Cycloclasticus pugetii PS-1: one gene and its partner. The protein of the gene in region 2 binds, or shares a complex with, the protein of the main gene of each other region. Links are inferred from orthologs where the notes say so. Each region holds a gene or a part of one and is shown on either strand. Other genes may lie near its edges.

Evidence for each region.
Region 1: the proteins of CYCPU_RS0107340 (region 2) and xseA are in contact, whole or in part, in a cryo-EM structure (PDB 8TXR), measured with the Escherichia coli proteins. The link is inferred for Cycloclasticus pugetii PS-1 from one-to-one orthologs.

Annotation. Positions count from the first base shown.
Region 1 is NZ_ARVU01000001.1:610,867-615,139, reverse strand. The notes cover bases 1-2,959. They hold xseA (exodeoxyribonuclease VII large subunit), read left to right. Parts: upstream 1-786; coding sequence 787-2,133; downstream 2,134-2,959. Other genes in these bases: CYCPU_RS0103090 (peptidoglycan DD-metalloendopeptidase family protein), read left to right, coding at 2,120-2,959; guaB (IMP dehydrogenase), read right to left, coding at 1-701. In the rest of the region: more of CYCPU_RS0103090, read left to right, coding at 2,960-2,962; ribosome biogenesis GTPase Der, read right to left, coding at 3,243-4,273. UniProt on the Escherichia coli protein: Bidirectionally degrades single-stranded DNA into large acid-insoluble oligonucleotides, which are then degraded further into small acid-soluble oligonucleotides.
Region 2 is NZ_ARVU01000001.1:1,510,584-1,518,335, forward strand. The notes cover bases 1,971-4,890. They hold CYCPU_RS0107340 (exodeoxyribonuclease VII small subunit), read left to right. Parts: upstream 1,971-3,278; coding sequence 3,279-3,503; downstream 3,504-4,890. Other genes in these bases: CYCPU_RS0107330 (heterodisulfide reductase-related iron-sulfur binding cluster), read right to left, coding at 1,971-2,593; CYCPU_RS0107335 (rubrerythrin family protein), read right to left, coding at 2,655-3,074; CYCPU_RS0107345 (polyprenyl synthetase family protein), read left to right, coding at 3,525-4,409; dxs (1-deoxy-D-xylulose-5-phosphate synthase), read left to right, coding at 4,500-4,890. Also shown: CYCPU_RS0107320 (sensor domain-containing protein), read left to right, coding at 1-653; CYCPU_RS0107325 (DUF3501 family protein), read right to left, coding at 670-1,251; more of CYCPU_RS0107330, read right to left, coding at 1,268-1,970; more of dxs, read left to right, coding at 4,891-6,371; GTP cyclohydrolase FolE2, read left to right, coding at 6,396-7,178; pckA (phosphoenolpyruvate carboxykinase (ATP)), read left to right, coding at 7,198-7,752. UniProt on the Escherichia coli protein: Bidirectionally degrades single-stranded DNA into large acid-insoluble oligonucleotides, which are then degraded further into small acid-soluble oligonucleotides.

The DNA of each region.
Region 1 (4,273 bases), 900 kb from region 2 along the record:
GCTTCAATGCGTTCTTCTGTTCCATGCCCCGTTCCAACGGCTGCCCCAACGCGAAGACGTTCTTGGTTATCCTTACATGCTTTCGGATAGTCCTTAGCTTTTTGAATATCCTTAACGGTAATCATGCCGCAAAGTTTGAAGTTTTTATTCACCACCAACACTTTTTCAATACGGTGTTTATGCAACAGACCAATGACCTCTTCTTTACTCGCCCCTTCTTGAACAGTAACCAGCTTTTCTTTAGGCGTCATCGCTGATTCAATTAAGCCATCTAGGTGCGTTTCAAAACGTAAATCACGGCTGGTTACAATACCCACAAGATCTGTGCCATTAACAACTGGAACACCTGAAATATTGTGTTGACGGGTTATTGCAATAACATCTCGAATGGTCGTATCGGACGTAACAGTAATCGGGTCTTTAACAACACCACTTTCAAAACGCTTCACCTTCATTACCTCTAGCGCTTGCTGCTTAACCGTCATGTTTTTATGAATAATGCCGATGCCGCCTTCTTGAGCCAACGCAATGGCTAAACGAGCCTCAGTTACTGTATCCATCGCGGCAGATAGAATAGGAATATTTAGAGAAATGCCACGTGTAAGCTGTGTTGTCAGGCTGACATCACGAGGAAGTACCGTAGAATGAGCTGGCACCAACAAAACATCATCAAATGTTAAAGCTTCTTGTTCGAATCGCATATTATCTCGGGCTTGTCGTAGAAAAAGCAGCTCATTATAAGGTATGCTCCGTTAATAATCATCTAATAGATAGCTTTCCGACATTATGCGCGACAATACACACATTTATACCGTCTCCGAGTTGTGTCGGGAAACACGAATTTTGCTTGAGGGAACATTTTTAACACTCTGCATCGAAGGTGAAATATCTAACTTATCTCGTCCTGTGTCCGGGCATATTTACTTCACCTTAAAAGACGATAAAGCCCAAGTGCAATGTGCCATGTTTCGCGCCCAACTTCGCAAAGTAGGTTTCAAACCAGACAACGGCATGCGCATTACCTTAAAAGCTCGGGTTAGCCTTTATGAGGCTCGTGGCAATTTCCAGTTAATTGCTGAACACATGGAAGCTGCTGGCGAAGGCGCTCTTCGACAACAGTTTGAGATGTTAAAAAACAAACTGTCACTCGAAGGGCTTTATGATGAGCAACATAAAAAACCACTGCCTGAATTAGCCAAAAAAGTCGGCGTTATCACCTCATCCAGCGGGGCGGCTATTCATGATATTTTAACCGTATTAAATAACCGTTTCCCCGCCTTACCTGTGCTGATTTACCCCGTTACCGTGCAAGGCGATGGTGCTAAAAACGAAATTGTAAGTGCCATCAAGTTGGCTAATGAGCGTAAAGATTGTGACGTTCTTATTCTCGCTCGTGGCGGTGGTTCATTAGAGGATTTATGGGCCTTTAATGAAGAAATTGTTGCACGAGCAATTTATCACTCATCTATACCGATTATTAGCGCCATTGGTCATGAAGTAGACTTTACCATCGCTGACTTTGTTGCGGATCATCGCGCCGCCACACCCTCCGCAGCAGCCGAACGGGTCAGCCCTGACCAACACCAATGGCTGAGTCATTTTAATTATTTAGCTAAGCAGTTAACAAATACATTATCGAGTCATTTATCAGATAAAAAACAAACCTTAAATCACCTCCACCACCGATTAAAGCGTTCCCACCCAGGCGCACAATTGCAAGCTCATGCCCAGCGCTTAGATGATTACCATGCTCGTTTAATGCAAACACCTCAACGTGTTTTACAACAGCGAAAACTCCGCCTATCCGAACTAAGCGCCCGCCTCTTAAACAATAACCCTAGTCATCAGGCACACGCTTTAGAACAACGGCTAATACGTCTTCAACAACGCTTACCTAAACCAATACAACTGAACTTACAACAAGCACGCTTACGTTTTACCGACTGTAACAAAGGGCTTGAGACACTCAGCCCCTTAGCTACTTTAGCGCGAGGCTATAGCATCAGCAAGCGTGAGGCTGATGGTACAATCGTGAAAAATATTCATCAGGTTGTTTTAGGTGAAAAAATCAATATTCAATTAACGAATGGGGTATTGAAAACCAATATAGAAAGTATCCATGAAAACACTTAACGCTTATGTACTCGCTATTAGCCTTTTGTTTATGCAAACGGCTCACGCTTTCCCTCAACATCATCCCGTACCCGGTGGTATTGCCGTTATTCCACTGAAGTCTCAAACACAGCCGGCCCTCTATTATCAAAATAATAAAGTGTTAACCCTACTTAAAAATAATCAATGGGTGGCTATTGTTGGAATTCCCTTGTCAGCAAAATCTGGCACTCATAAATTGCTAGATCAACAAACGGCTCAAGTCACGACATTTGAAGTTAGCGATAAAACCTACCCAGCTCAATACATTACTTTAAAAAAAACGCCTAAAAATAAACGCATGATCAACCCAAATAAAATGGATATGGAGCGTATCAATCGCGAGAAAAAAACACTCTCTAAAGCTTTATCTACTTGGTCTGACACGACCCCACAAGTTGAGTTTAGCTTACCAACGCATGGCCGACTCAGCAGTCCGTTTGGCTTAAAACGTTTTTTTAATAATCAACCGAGAAAACCACATAGCGGCTTAGATATCGCAGCGCCTACGGGCACCCCTGTTACCTCACCAGCTGCAGGCACTATTCTAGACGTCGGGGATTATTTTTTTAACGGCAACACAGTATTGGTTGATCATGGACAGGGGTTGATTAGCGGCTACTTCCATTTAAACAAAACCTTTGTCAGCACAGGAGACACTGTTAAACAAGGGCAAAAAATAGCCGAAATTGGCACCACCGGTCGAGTAACAGGTGCTCACTTGCATTGGAATATTTATCTTAATAAAAGCAAGGTTGACCCTGCATTTTTTATTAGCGACCATATACACAAACTTAGCAAAAACAAGTAATCATCACTATGCATATCAAAGACCTTTGCACTAAATGCGACCATTGGACAATCACCACTATTATCCATGATGGTGAAACAGCCACTTTTACCTGCACACACTGTAAAAATGAATTTGACTTACCTTGGGACACTAACACCAGGTACCTCATTCGTTCAATTCGGCACAGCTTAAAGAAACGTACTAAAAAATATCCTGAGCTTTTAAACCTCAAACACGAAGGCCAGGGTATTAAAATTCAGGAAAAAGCGAGTGACCCTACGGCCTAAGAAGGGTTTAGTTATCGATGTTTAGGTTTGCTTTTTCTTTTCTCTTTTAATTTACTGACTTTGCCTTTTTCGATATTTGTCGCCGACTTCCTTGTTTTTTTAGCATAAGGATTATCCGGCGATTTAAACTCTATCCTTACCGGTGTTCCCACTAACCCTAGCTTTTCTCTAAAGGCATTCATTAAATATCGCTTATAACTACCAGGAACCGACACCGTTTGGTTACCATGAATGATGATGACAGGTGGGTTTTGCCCACCTTGGTGTGCAAATTTAAGTTTAATCCGACGACCACCTACCAATGGGGGTTGGTGAGCTTTGATCGCATTTTCAAGAATTTCGGTTAACCGTGGTGTTGACATATCAATCATCGCAGATCGATATAACGCCCCAATTGATTCAAATAACTTACCGACACCACTGCCATGCAACGCAGAAATAAAGTAACGTTCCGCATACTCAAGAAAACTTAATTTCACATCAATTTGACGCTTCACTTTTTCTCGTTGATCTTCCGACAAGCCATCCCATTTATTTAAACCAATAACCAATGCTCGTCCTGATTCCAGTACCATTCCGAGCAAACTCGCATCCTGATCGGTCACCCCTTCACTCGCATCAATCATGTAAATGACCACGTGCGTGTCATCAATTGCACGTAGTGTTTGCACAATGCTAAATTTCTCAACGGCTTCTGATACTTTTGAACGACGACGAACACCAGCCGTATCAATCAATGTATATTGTTTGCCATCACGTTCAAAAGGGATAAAAACACTATCACGCGTAGTGCCGGGCTGATCAAAAACGACGACCCGCTCCTCACCCAGCAAGCGATTAATCAGTGTCGATTTGCCTACATTAGGTCGCCCAATGACAGCAACCCTGATTCCTTCTCCTGCCAATGTGTCATCAAATGACTCTATTTTCGGCAAAATGTTTGATACATGCCTTAAGAGCTCAACCACACCTCGCCCATGTGTTGCTGCAATCGGCCATGGTTTATCGAAGCCCATTTTATGAAATTCTGCGATATGTGTAT
Region 2 (7,752 bases):
TTCGTATGCTCGATGCAGATGGCAGTATTATCGCACCCAATGTGTTTTTGCCTGCTGCAGAACGCTATAAGTTAATGTATAAAATTGATCATTGGGTTATAAAAAACTCTATTCAGGCAATGGCAACCATTCAAGAGCAAGTCGACTGGTTTAGCATCAATCTATCAGGGCAGACCATCGCCCACCAAGGTAGCTTTGAGCTCATCAAAAAGTGTATCGATGACGCCAACATCCCTCCCCAAAAGATTTGTTTCGAAATAACTGAAACAGCCGCTATTACTAACCCTGAGTTTGGAGTGAGTTTCCTAAATAAATTACAACAACTAGGTTGCTTAATTGCCTTGGATGACTTTGGCTCCGGTCTATCATCGTATGAGTACCTCAAGCGATTGCCCGCTGACATTCTTAAAAGTGATGGTCAATTTATTCAAAACATGCTCTACAATCCTTTGGACCTTGCGATGGTGAAGTCTATTAACGAAATTTCACACATCATGGGGAAAAAGACTGTAGGAGAGTTTGTTGAAAACGAAGCAACGCTCAAAAAAATAAAAGATATTGGGATTGATTTTGCACAGGGCTTCTATCTTGATACCCCAAAGCCTCTTCGCACCATATTAGAAGCCCACCCCATGCAAATCACTCTAGAGTAAACGTAGCGTTTACTTATTAATCCAAATCACTCGCCAACGAGTTTCGTATATTATCAGGCACCGTCACCTCATGTTTATATGCTGGGTGATCAACACCTGCATTGATAATCGCACCGTTTTGCACCGCTTCCACCATCGGTCGGGTCAACTCAAAGCGTAAAAAATGAACGGAAGATGTTTTCTCATTCGTTTCACGTTCTAAGTCTTCATTAGCAATGGGGTGAACCTTATCAAAACCCGCTACTTGAATCCACGTCGCACGTTCAATACCAATCATTTTTTCCAGCGCCACTTTACGGTCACCAGCATTATCAAACTGAATCATCATTGTTGCTTTCCAGTTTTGCCCGTCAGGAATCAATGGGTTATAGGTTTCAATTTCTTCGATAATGCCCGCCGAGTCAAAGATTTTTTCGGCACGTAACATTTCTTGAACCTGGTAGCGCATGGTTAAATAGTCTTCAAAATGTAGGCTGACATTCTCCCCGATTCGCACTATTCGATTAAGTTTATGAGCACGAACCTTTTGCCTATATTCATCACGTTTATTCGAATACTCTTCAAGACCATACAGTTCTTCTTTAACTAGCTTTTTCATTTTCAACCTCTAATGTTCAAATGCCGTACGCTTGCTTTAGCAAACTAATAGGGCTCTTTACGTTTGACTCATCTTCCAAACCACTTGCAATGTGATCAGCTGCCATAGGGCAATCGCTTGAAAACACATCCGCTTCAGCCTTTTTCACTCGGTTTACAACCGGCTTTGCAATTTTTTTAGCTATATCATGGAACTCACTTTTTAGCGCATACGTTCCATCATGCCCAGAACACCGTTCTATCGCATTTACTGATGTATTTGGAATTAACTCTAATACCTCTTTCGTCTTTAATCCAATATTTTGAACCCGTAAATGACAAGCAACTTGATAAGAGACCTGCCCTAATTCACCTTTAAATTCTGTTTTTAATAAGTTCGATTTATGGCGAAGCATCAAATACTCAAATGGGTCGAAAATAGCATCACGCACTTTTGCTACCTCTTCATCATCTGGAAACATTAACGGCAACTCTTGTTTAAACATCAAAACACATGATGGCACAGGGGCAATTACATCCCAGCCCTCATCAATCAATTTAACAAGTTGTGGAATGTTATTGTTTTTTAAACGCTCTACCTCTTTAAGATCACCCAGTTCAAGCTTAGGCATACCACAACAGTTCTCTTTACTTGCCATCGTTACCGCAACATTATTATGCTCTAGCACATCAACCAAATCATTTACTAAATCTGGTCGATTATAGTTACCATAACAGGTGGTAAAAATAGCCACTTTTCCGGTTGTTTCTCCGCAAGCTTGCACACCCGAAGCATCATGTTTTTGCTGGGCAAATTTTTTCCTTGCTGTTTCGGTATGATAGGCTGGGATAACCGCTTCGTTATGAATCCCTAATTGGCTGTCTAAAACTCGTCGAATTGTCTTGTTCTGGTTCGCTGCATTCACCACATTAACAACGATGGGGATAGACGCTAATTTACCAATTCTATCGGTAGATGTAATTAATTTATCGCGTTGTTTGACTTCATTTTTTTCAAATTTAACGGCCTTCGCACGAAGCATTAAGTGTGGAAAATCCAAGTCCCATTCATGAGGAGGCACATAAGGGCATTTTGACATAAAGCACATGTCACATAGATAGCAATTATCGACCACATCCCAATAGACTTTTTTATCGACGCTATCGAGTTCCATTGTTTCTGACTCATCAATGACATCAAACAATAATGGAAACGCATTACATAAATTAAAACAACGACGACAACCATGACAAATATCAAACACACGATCTAATTCGTTGAATAAATTAGCCTCATCGTAAAAACTAGCGCCTTTCCAATCTATTGGATGCCTTGTGGGGGCCTCTAAGCTGCCTTCTCTCATTTATTTATCTCCAAAAAAAAGGAGAGCACATGCGTACCCTCCTTTTGATCTAAATCAACACTTAAGCGTTTAAGCTATCTAACGCTTTTTGGAAACGGTTCGCGTGTGAACGCTCCGCTTTTGCCAGTGTTTCAAACCAATCAGCAATTTCATCGTGACCTTCGTCACGTGCTGTTTTTGCCATACCTGGGTACATATCAGTGTACTCATGCGTCTCACCGGCAATCGCTGCTTTTAAGTTATCTTCAGTTCCACCAATTGGCAGACCTGTTGCTGGATCACCAGTTTCTTCTAAATATTCTAAGTGACCGTGTGCATGGCCTGTTTCACCTTCTGCAGTTGAACGGAAAACAGTAGACACATCGTTGTATCCTTCGATGTCTGCTTTGTTTGCGAAGTATAGGTAACGACGGTTTGCTTGTGACTCACCAGCAAACGCATCTTTTAAATTCTGTTCTGTTTGAGAACCTTTAAGTGACATAGTAATTCCTCTTAATAAGTTGAATGATATCAATTCTACCTTTAGACTGGGTCTAATAGTAAGCTCAAGATACGTTACCATCTATTTGATGTCAATATGATTGCTTCGTGCTAACTAACACGACAAGCATTTTAAAAAAATAGTGACCCTATCCAGTCTAGTTAAGGTAACGTATTTCCTTTTACAAAATCAACGACAAAACTAATGGCCAAAGCAAAAAAACTCGATTTAGAATCATCACTTCAATCCTTAGAAGAACTTGTTGACCGTATGGAAAATGGAGACTTGAGTCTCGAAGAATCACTAAAAGAGTTTGAATTAGGCATCAAGTTAATTCAATCCTGTCAAAAGTCACTTACAGACGCTGAACAAAAAGTTGAAACTCTATTAAACAGCTCCGCCTTGGCAAAACCCGTCGATTTCGATTAAATATTTAATTTACCCACAGCCATGACTGCTTTTAAAGACTTCCAAAGCGCCAAAACACAACAAATAGAAACCGCGCTAGCGCGCTATCTCCCCGCGAGTCACATTGAACCCAAGCGATTGCACGAAGCCATGCGTTATTCAACTCTTAATGGTGGCAAACGTATTCGAGCGATGCTCGTCTATGCGACTGGGAACTTACTTGAAATACAACAACCTATATTAGACAGCATAGCTAGCTCAATTGAGCTTATTCACGCTTATTCACTCATTCATGACGACCTTCCATCGATGGACGACGACGATTTACGTCGTGGCAAACCGAGTTGTCATAAAGCCTTTGACGAAGCAACTGCTATTTTAACCGGAGACGCGTTATTAACACTCGCCTTCAACGTGCTGGCAAAGGCGGATTGCAGCAATGAACAAAAAATAACCTGTATTCAACTGTTATCACAAGCTGCCGGTTCAAGAGGCATGGTCGGCGGCCAAGCCATTGATCTGGCTAATGAAGGAAAGTCCATTTCCATTGCTGAAATTGAAAACATGCACCTACATAAAACAGGGGCCTTGATCTGTAGCTGTATCACTTTAGTCGCAAGTTTAAAGTTTCAAACAACAGATAGCCAGTATCGCCACCTAAAACATTATGCAGAATGTATCGGACTGGCGTTTCAAGTACAAGATGATATTCTTGATGAAACCTCATCTACTTCAACACTCGGCAAAACACAAGGTAAAGACCGGCAAGCTGAGAAGTCCACATATCCTTCTATTTTAGGCTTAAAGGCTTCGAAACACTTAACCAAAGATTTGCATGACGAGGCTATACAAAGTCTTTCAAATTTTGATCACCGCGCTAATTACCTTAGGGATATCGCACAGTTCACTATCTCACGGATATCTTAAGTACATGGTCCTTAGACCAGTATTCACTTGCATAGTCTTTGCTTGCAAACGATAATACGCAACCTTAACCTAACGTATTATGAGCATTACGTGACGCCACTGGCAAAATACCCTATTCTCGATAAAGTTGATATACCAAACGACCTTCGTAACCTTACGGAAGAGGAGCTTATTGGTTTGTCACATGAGCTACGTGAGTTTCTAATTTCCTCCGTCAGTAAATCAGGGGGACATTTATCAGCAGGGCTTGGTACCGTTGAACTGACCATTGCCTTACATTATGTTTTCGACACCCCTACTGATAAATTAATTTGGGATGTTGGACACCAGGCTTACCCACACAAAATTTTAACTGGGCGTAAAGATAAGATTTCAACAATTCGTAAAAAACACGGCGTTACCCCTTTTGTAACACGTGCAGAAAGTGAATACGACGCATTTGGCGTTGGCCACTCGAGTACATCAATCAGTGCCGCTTTAGGTATGGCCATTGCCGCCGCTATAAATAACGATGAAAAACGCACAGTTGCTATTATTGGTGATGGTGGAATAACCGGTGGTATGGCTTTTGAAGCGCTAAATCACGCCGGTGCCTTAGATGCAAATTTACTGGTTATTTTAAACGACAACGACATGTCTATTTCGCCAAATGTCGGGGCGATGAAAAACTATTTAGCTAAAATCTTATCCGGAAAATTCTACACAACCGTAAAAGAAGGTAGCAAAAAGGTGATGGCTAACATGCCCAGTGTTTGGGAGTTGGCAAGACGAACTGAAGAACACGTAAAAGGCATGGTTATACCGGGGACATTATTTGAAGAGATGGGCTTCAACTATATTGGACCTATTGATGGTCACGACCTCCCCACTTTAGTTAAAACATTATCCAACCTAAAAGACTTACAAGGCCCACAATTCTTACACATTGTGACCCAAAAAGGTAAGGGCTACTCCCCTGCTGAAGCGGACCCAATTGGATACCACGGCGTTTCAACCTTTGACCCAAGTAAAGAAAAGTTACCAGAAAAGGCACCTAGTTCAGCCACTTATAGTGAAGTTTTTGGCCAATGGCTTTGTGATATGGCTAAAGAAAATGACAAACTCGTTGGCATTACCCCTGCCATGCGTGAAGGCTCTGGCATGGTGACATTTGAACAGCAATACCCAGAGCGTTTTTTTGATGTTGGTATAGCTGAACAACACGCTGTTACCTTAGCGGCGGGAATGGCTTGCGAAGGCTTACAGCCTGTTGTTGCTATTTATTCAACGTTTTTACAACGTGGATATGATCAACTTATTCACGACGTTGCCTTGCAAAAACTCCCTGTTCTTTTTGCTATTGACCGTGCAGGCTTAGTTGGCCCTGATGGCCCCACTCATGCTGGTTCGTACGACTTTAGCTACCTGCGCTGCATCCCAAATATGGTTATCATGGCGCCCGCTGACGAAAACGAATGTCGACTTATGTTAACAACAGGGATTCAACATAAAGGACCAGTTGCAGTACGTTATCCACGCGGTAAAGGTCCTGGGGTCACTATTAATAATACACTTGATAGCATTCCAATTGGCAAAGCCGTTACTCTAAGGGAAGGCAAAGATATCGCCTTATTAGCATTTGGCTCATCGGTGACACAAGCACTTGAAGTAGCCGAGGAATTTAATTCAACGGTGATCAACATGCGCTTTATAAAACCCTTGGATGAAGACATGATCAAACATATTGCTAGCACTCACAACACGTTGGTGACACTGGAGGAAAATGTTATCAAAGGTGGCGCAGGCAGCGGTGTTAACGAGTTTATTAACCAAGCTTCAATCGATACCAAGGTCTTAAACATTGGCTTGCCAGACCTTAATCTTGAACACGGTTCAAGAGAAGAACTATTGCAAGAAGCAGGTCTCGACACTCAAAGCATAAAAAACTATATAAGCAGCAGCTTAAATAAAACAAACACCTGATACAACACAGCTTACTTACTAAATATGACCATCGAAGACGTACAAAACCACCCAGATTCTAGAAATATGCCCATTAATAAAGTCGGCATAAAGGATATCCGCCACCCATTTGTTTTTGTCGATAGGGACGGTCACCAACGAGCAACTGTTGGCACCTTTAACATGTCTGTCAACTTACCTCATCATCAAAAGGGCACTCATATGTCACGTTTTGTGGCCCTTTTGAATGAAGATTGCCAGCAATTATCTATTAAGGGGTTCAGTGCATTATTAGAAAAAATGACCCACACCCTTGAAGCGGAAACAGGTTACCTAACCACAGAGTTCCTATATTTTGTTAACAAGTCTGCCCCTATTACTGGCGTTAAAAGCTTATTAGACTATCAAATAAAGCTTGACGGGCACTGGTCAAAAAGTGATCACAAAATCAAAATTTCAGTAGTCATCCCCGTTACCAGCTTATGCCCTTGTTCAAAGAAAATCTCTGAATATGGCGCGCATAACCAGCGTTCTCATATCACCGTTACCGCAGAAATTGGTGACAATATTTGCGCTGAAGACATTATCCAGCTGGTTGAAAAGCAGGCATCGAGTGAACTTTTCAGCCTATTAAAAAGGCCTGATGAAAAATACGTAACAGAGCTCGCCTACGACAACCCTAAATTCGTAGAAGATGTCGTAAGGGATATTGCTAGTGCACTTAACGATGACCAGCGAATTTTAGCTTATACCCTAGAAGCTGAAAACTTTGAATCCATACACAATCATTCTGCCTACGCAGTAATCGAAAACAACAAATTAACTTAATAATACCGGAGCTCCAACAATGTCTAACACCATAGACCTCACCCAATACGGGATAACCAACCCTAGCGAAGTTATCTACAACCCTTCTTTCGACCTTTTATTTGAAGAAGAAACTCGAGACGATCTAACAGGCTATGAAAAGGGAACTGTAACTAACTTAGGTGCTGTTGCAGTCGATACCGGTATTTTCACTGGACGCTCACCAAAAGATAAATACATCGTGATGGATGACGTATCACGTGATACCGTTTGGTGGTCTACCCAAGGCAAAAATGATAATAAACCCTTATCAGAAGAAAACTGGGGACACCTTAAAAACATTGTCACTAAACAATTATCTGGTCAACGATTATTTGTTGTAGACACCTACTGTGGTGCCAATAAAGATACCCGTTTGGCGGTACGCTTTATTGTTGAAGTCGCTTGGCAGGCACATTTTGTAAAAAATATGTTTATTCGCCCAACAGAAGAAGAATTGGTTGATTTTGAACCAGACTTCGTTGTTTTAAATGGTGCCAAAACAAATAACCCCGATTGGCAGGAGCACGGCCTTAACTCAGAAAACTTCATTGCT